DNA from 2 places in the Bacillus sp. MC1252 genome. Region 2 is predicted to be linked to the other one. Evidence: riboswitches for the same ligand, from Rfam matches in the RefSeq annotation. Region 2 holds a riboswitch; the other holds the start of a gene.
What was found. Region 2 has a riboswitch for glycine ahead of ACYH0L_RS18405 (amino acid permease). Riboswitches for the same ligand answer to the same signal wherever they lie in the genome.

Region 1 (3,399 bases), 1.4 Mb from region 2:
CTTCAAGCTGCAAGTCCTTTTTGGCAAAAACATCTTTAAACTGATGTTCATTCCCAAGATGGCCTGGCTTCAGAAGGGAAACGAGATTGAAAATTTCTCCGATTCGGTTTTGAATAGGCGTAGCTGTAAGCAGGAGGCAGAACTTCTTATTTAGATTTCTCACAAATTCATAGTTTTTCGTTTTATTGTTTTTCAGTTTGTGTGCTTCATCAATAATGACCATATCGTAGGCGATAGATAAAATCGTGTCTCGATGCGGCTGTCTTTTGGCTGTATCAATTGAGGAAACTACGACGTCACACTGCTCCCACACATAGCTTTTTTTTTGTTCGACAGCATCAATGTAAAATTTCGTCCGCAGCTCCTGCACCCATTGAGACACAAGGGAGGCGGGGACGAGAATGAGAATTTTTTTGGCAAGTCCACGAATCATGTATTCTTTGATAATGAGCCCTGCTTCTACAGTTTTCCCAAGTCCCACTTCATCTGCTAGAATGGCTTTCCCGTTCATCTCTTCTACGACTCTTCTGGCTACTTCGAGCTGGTGCTTTAAAGGAGTGAAGTCAGGTAGGTGCGTAGGAGCTTGCAAACCCTCGAATGAATCAATCGCCGTGACTTTCTGAACCTGCGTCGCTAATCGGTACATATCCCAGTTCGCCCAGGGACCGTCTGCTGAAAGCCGCTGCTGAAATTCACTTACCCATTCCTGATCAAAAATCGTTTGAATATTCAATGGTCATCGCCTGCCTTCCTAGTCGGTTTATAATAAAATCGTTCTGTTTTTAAACGCTTCATTTTTTGAGAGATCTTTAAAAGACTATATATTTCAATAAAAGCGAACGATATTGAACATTTATTTTAAAAATGTTAATGATTTTTCTGTTGCTCTTGATCCATTTCTAATGGTAGGATGTTGGTAAGTGATCTAGAAAATAAGTCACCCATTTTGATAGTATGTCCAATAAATGTGAAGAATATGAGCGGATGATGGTATGGGGAGAGACTTGTCGGTTATTTTGCACTGGCAGGCGCCGAAGGAGCAAGCTGAATTGATTCAGTGAATCTCTCAGGCAAAAGTACTCTTACCGGACGCAACTCTGGAGAGTGTTTGCTCATTGTTTTTTTAGCAAACCACCAAAGGGGAAAACGCACAATGATGTTGTGCTGTAAACTTTCAGGTGCAAGGACAGAGACTTCTTTTTGATAAAAAGGGAGCTCTCTGTCCTTTTTTGCTGTGATTTTTTTCTGAAAATTCAGCTTGTGATCTGCACTGTAAGAAAAAAGGGGGAAACGATTGATGTTGAAACGAACACCGCTTTTTCATGCGTATGAAACGTTTGGCGCAAAAACCATTGACTTCGGGGGCTGGGAATTACCTGTCCAATTTTCTTCCATTAAAGAAGAACATGAAGCTGTTCGAACAAAAGCAGGGCTTTTTGATGTGTCTCACATGGGTGAGGTGGAAGTCAAAGGTCAAGATGCCCTTCCTTTTTTACAAAAGCTATTAACCAATGATCTGTCTAAGCTGACGGATGGTAAGGCACTATATACAGCCATGTGTTATGAAGATGGCGGGACTGTGGATGACCTGCTCGTCTATCAAAAAGAAAAGAACAACTATTTGCTTGTCATTAATGCATCAAATATCGAAAAAGATGTGGATTGGCTGCTCAAGCATCAAGGTGAAGATGACGTATTGATCAAAAACGTCTCTGATCAAATCGCCTTGCTAGCACTTCAAGGACCTCTTGCTGCTGACATCATCAAGGATGTGGCGGACGAAGAGGTGACATCTCTCAAGCCATTTACGTTTTTATCACAAGCTGAGGTCGCTCAAAAAGAGGTGCTTGTTTCAAGAACTGGCTACACAGGAGAAGACGGCTTTGAAATCTACTGCCAGTCAGAAGATGCCGTTCACATTTGGTCGGCTTTATTAAAAGCGGGCCAGCCTAAAGGGTTAATGCCGTGCGGGCTCGGTGCACGTGACACCTTGAGATTTGAAGCAAGACTTCCGCTTTATGGTCAGGAGCTCACAAAGGATATTTCCCCATTAGAGGGCGGGATTGGTTTTGCTGTGAAAATGGATAAAGAAGCTAATTTTATTGGGAAAGAAGCGCTCAAAAAGCAAAAAGAAGAAGGAGCGAAGCGGAAGCTTGTCGGCATTGAAATGATTGATAAAGGGATTCCGCGTACAGACTATCCGGTCTTTTCAGGAGAGAAGCAGATTGGAATTGTCACAACGGGTACACAATCTCCAACGTTAAAGAAAAATATCGGGCTTGCTTTGATCGAAACATCAGAGGCGCAGCTTCAGGCAGAGGTGGAAGTACAAGTTCGTAAAAAACGTCTAAAAGCCAAAATCGTCGCCACACCATTTTATAAAAGAGCCAAATAACGAGGGGGAATAGAGGATGAAGCACAGGTATTTGCCGCAAACAGAGCAAGATCAAAAAGAAATGCTGGATGTCATCGGCGTTCAGTCGATTGATGAGCTTTTTTCAGATATCCCAGAGAAAGTACGATTCAAAGGGGCATACAACATCAAAGAAGCCGCATCTGAAACAGAGCTTGTGCGGGAATTATCTCGCTTAGCTGCAAAGAATAAGGATACTGTTTCCTATTCATCGTTTCTTGGTGCTGGTGTGTATGATCATTATCAGCCTGTCATTGTCGATCACGTCATCTCACGCTCTGAATTTTATACAGCGTATACACCTTATCAGCCCGAGATTTCACAAGGTGAATTGCAAGCCATCTTTGAGTTTCAAACGATGATCGCTGAGCTGACCGGCATGGATCTTGCCAACTCCTCGATGTATGATGGCGGAACCGCATTAGCTGAAGCGGCGATGCTGGCTGCAGGACATACAAAGAAAAAGAAAATTGTTGTCTCTGAATCGGTTCACCCTGAATCAAGAGCAGTGCTGAAAACATATGCCAAAGGACAGCATATTGAAGTAGTTGAGGTACCTGCGCGAAAAGGGCAGACGGATGTAGCGGCATTAGAAGAGGCCGTCTGCGACGAAACAGCAGCTGTTCTTGTACAATATCCAAACTTTTTCGGTGTAGTCGAACCGTTAAAAGAGATTGAACCGATTGCACATAAAGGAAAGAGCCTGTTCATTGTCTCAAGTAATCCGCTTGCACTCGGTTTACTGACGCCGCCAGGAAAACTGGGGGCAGATATTGTTGTTGGTGATGCACAGCCGTTTGGCATTCCGGCTGCATTTGGCGGACCTCATTGCGGGTATTTTGCCGTGACGAAAAAATTAATGCGAAAAGTTCCAGGGCGTTTAGTCGGGCAGACAGAAGACGAAAATGGTGTTCGTGGGTTTGTGCTGACCCTTCAAGCGCGTGAACAGCACATTCGAAGAGACAAAGCGACGTCAAATATTTGTT
Region 2 (3,399 bases):
GATTTTTCATGTTCTCACTCCTATATTTAAAACCCTTTTTGGGTCAAATTCTTTGTTAACCTTTGTAATATCAAGCCCATCACAACACCCCTTGTGTGATTGATGAAAAAATAATGAATATTCATCTGTTCTTCCATTAAGTACATCGTTCTACTAAAAATAAAAAATAATAACAGTCTTGATAAGAAAGTGTATCTTCATGATTTGATCAGAATCAGAAATTATCAATTTCAACTGTTGTTAAATAAAAATAATAGTATGACGAATTTGGTATAACGATATACCAAAAGAAGCAACGTGATAAATATACTCCTGCGCTTTAAATGTGTCAAGTTTATGACTTTGTGATGTAAAAAAAGAAAAATGAAATAAAGAAATAGTTGACTTGATCAATAAAAAAAGAGAATTGCTGCACGCAATTCTCCCTTTCATGATGATGTAGAGGTTTCTCTAATATGAAGTTGAGGCTTTAGGATCAATCGCTGCAGCTCTTCATCCTGCTCGTTCATTTTATGATATAAAAGGTTCGCTGCTTTTACTCCGATGGATCGTGGGAATGATGAGACAGTGGTGAGCGGCGGGTGATACATCTCAGCTTCAGGGATGTTATCGAATCCAACAACATCGATGTCTTCACCAGGCTTGATGTCACGTGCTGTCAGTTCCTGAATGACCCCAAACGCGACTAAGTCACTAAAGCAAAAAATAGCAGTAGGAGGCTCGGGCTGGTCGATGACTTGGGTAAGGGCTTCTTTCCCGCCTTCACGGGTAGGTTCCATATCGATAATAAGAGATTCATCAATCGTCAGGTTTGCCTCATCATGGGCTCTTTTGAAACCTTTCATGCGTTCAATCCAAGTCGATGAGGACTTGATGCCGCCTAAAAAGGCAATACGTCGATGTCCTTTTTGAAGAAGGTGATGTACCGCCATCCAAGCGCCTTGTTCATAATCAGCGCCGACATAGTCACAATGCACTTCCGCTAATTCACGGTTTGCTAGTACTTTTGGGGTGCGAATTTGATTTAACTGTTTGACCGTCCTAGTAGAGCTTTTCGAAGCTGGGTTTAAAATAATCCCGCCAACTCGGTGCTCTACCATTGTGGAAATGAGCCGTTCCTGCTTATCGACACTGTCAAAGGTTGTACCGAGTAAAACGGTATAGCCAAGTGATTCAAGTGTGGTTTGCACGCCGATTAAAAACTCAGAAATAAAGGTGTTTGAAATGTCCGTGACGATAACACCCACAATATTGGAGCTTTTTGACCGCATGTTTGCAGCGACGCGGTCGTACACGTATCCTAAATCCTCCATGGATTGCAGTACTTTTGTTCGAGTGGCTTCAGAGATTCTAGGATTGTTTCGAACAACGAGTGAGGCCGTTGAAGTCGAGACACCGGCATGCCGGGCGACTTCCTGTAATGTGACACGCTGTTTGTTCAATTTTTTCATTTGTCTTCACCAACTTCAATGGATTGCCTAACTTTGGTTCATAGTCAAGATGGATTTCTCCATCAAACGAGCCGAACATCTTTTGATTTATTATACCTTATCAGGGGGTGTTGATGAAGTGAAGTCATATTGCATCAGGTAGAGAAGGGATAAAATCTTAAAAGATTACCATTGACAGCTTTCTTCTAGAGGCGTAAAATATAAAATTATTCAGAAATAGCAACATTTTAAGTAAATAACGAAGGCTATGATTGCTGTGGGTCACACTATGGCAGGAGCAGCTTCTGGAGAGACCGCATGTATGTGCGGCGCCGAAGGGTTCACAATCTCAGGCAAAAGGACAGAAGAGTACGAAATATTGTATTTGTGATGCATGGATGATGCCATGTATTGCTTTTCTCTATTTTGCTATTCTTTTATGACCATGAGATTGGAGCGCATCCAATCTCTTTTTTTATGGACTTTTTGAAGGTTCATTATTTTAGTATAGGATCGTGTCGGAGGAGGGCGTTGACATTGGCACAACAAGAATTAAAACGAGATTTATCAAACCGTCATGTTCAATTAATTGCAATAGGCGGAACCATCGGAACAGGGCTGTTTTTAGGCTCTGGAAAGGCCATTCAATTGGCAGGTCCGTCGATTATTTTTGCTTATTTAATTGTCGGAATGGCCATCTTTTTTGTCATGAGGGCACTTGGAGAATTGCTCTTATCGAAGACAGGCTATCAGTCATTAACCGATATTGCAGAGGACTATCTTGGCCCATGGGCTTCCTTTGTAACTGGCTGGACGTATTGGTTTTGCTGGATTATGACAGCGATGGCTGATGTCATTGCGGTCGGGGTGTATGTGCAGTATTGGTTTGACATTCCGCAATGGATTCCTGCAATCATTTGTTTGTTGATTTTACTAGGGTTTAATTTATTAACAGTGAAGCTTTTTGGAGAAATGGAATTTTGGTTTGCACTGATTAAAGTCATTACGATTCTACTGCTAATTGGCGTTGGGGTTGTTCTTTTAATCATTGGTTTTCAAACAGATGCCGGGCCTGTGACGGTCACGAACCTTTGGTCACATGGCGGGGTATTTCCAAATGGTGTCACAGGCTTCTTATTGTCATTCCAGATGGTGATTTTTGCGTATGTGGGAGTGGAACTTGTTGGCGTGTCCGCAGCAGAAACGGCGAATCCACAAAAAAACATTCCGTCTGCGATTAATAAAATTCCATTAAGAATTCTATTTTTCTATGTGGGTGCGATCTTTGTTTTATTATGTATCAACCCATGGACCGAGCTCAGTGCATCAGAAAGTCCTTTTGTGAAAACCTTTGGACTGCTTGGTATACCAGTAGCAGCGGGGCTCATTAATTTTGTTGTCCTGACTTCTGCGGCTTCCGCTTGTAATAGCGGCATGTTCTCGACGAGCCGTATTTTGTATAATCTCAGTCATCAAAAACAGGGACCATCTTCCTTTGGCCGTCTGAATAAACACGCTGTCCCAAGCAATGCACTATTTGTTTCAACGATCGTGGTATCTGTCGGGGCTCTTTTAAGCAAGCTGATTCCTGAACAAGCCTTTGGCATTGTGACAACAATCAGTGCCATTTGTTTCATTTGGGTATGGAGTATTATTTTAATATGTCACCTGAAATATAAAAAAACACGTCCTGAACTGCATGCAGCATCTACCTTTAAAGCGCCATTCACACCTTTTGTGAATATTTGTGTTCTTGTGCTTTTTGCCGCCATTCTCGTGATCATGCTCTTCGCTGACGCAACACGTCCAGCGCTGTTATTGACACCGGTATGGTTCGGATTTCTATTTTTGGTTTATGCACGAAAGAAACGCCGTGCTGCATAATGGATGAAAAAAAGCACAGCCTTTTCATAGCGCTGTGCTTTTTACCATTTAACGATTTCTAATCTTCAACATGTAATTTGCATTC

Region 1: another riboswitch for glycine. It lies ahead of gcvT (glycine cleavage system aminomethyltransferase GcvT); the one in region 2 lies ahead of ACYH0L_RS18405 (amino acid permease).

What each region holds. Positions count from the first base shown of each region.
Region 1 is NZ_CM166369.1:2,183,209-2,186,607, reverse strand. Features, by position in the region: gene ACYH0L_RS11085 (DEAD/DEAH box helicase) at 1-733, opposite strand, end outside; glycine riboswitch at 985-1,092, shown strand; glycine riboswitch at 1,096-1,192, shown strand; gene gcvT (glycine cleavage system aminomethyltransferase GcvT) at 1,298-2,395, shown strand; gene gcvPA (aminomethyl-transferring glycine dehydrogenase subunit GcvPA) at 2,412-3,399, shown strand, end outside.
Region 2 is NZ_CM166369.1:3,574,858-3,578,256, reverse strand. Features, by position in the region: gene ACYH0L_RS18415 (MFS transporter) at 1-10, opposite strand, end outside; gene ACYH0L_RS18410 (LacI family DNA-binding transcriptional regulator) at 429-1,451, opposite strand; glycine riboswitch at 1,726-1,805, shown strand; gene ACYH0L_RS18405 (amino acid permease) at 1,968-3,314, shown strand; gene ACYH0L_RS18400 (DUF3169 family protein) at 3,363-3,399, opposite strand, start outside.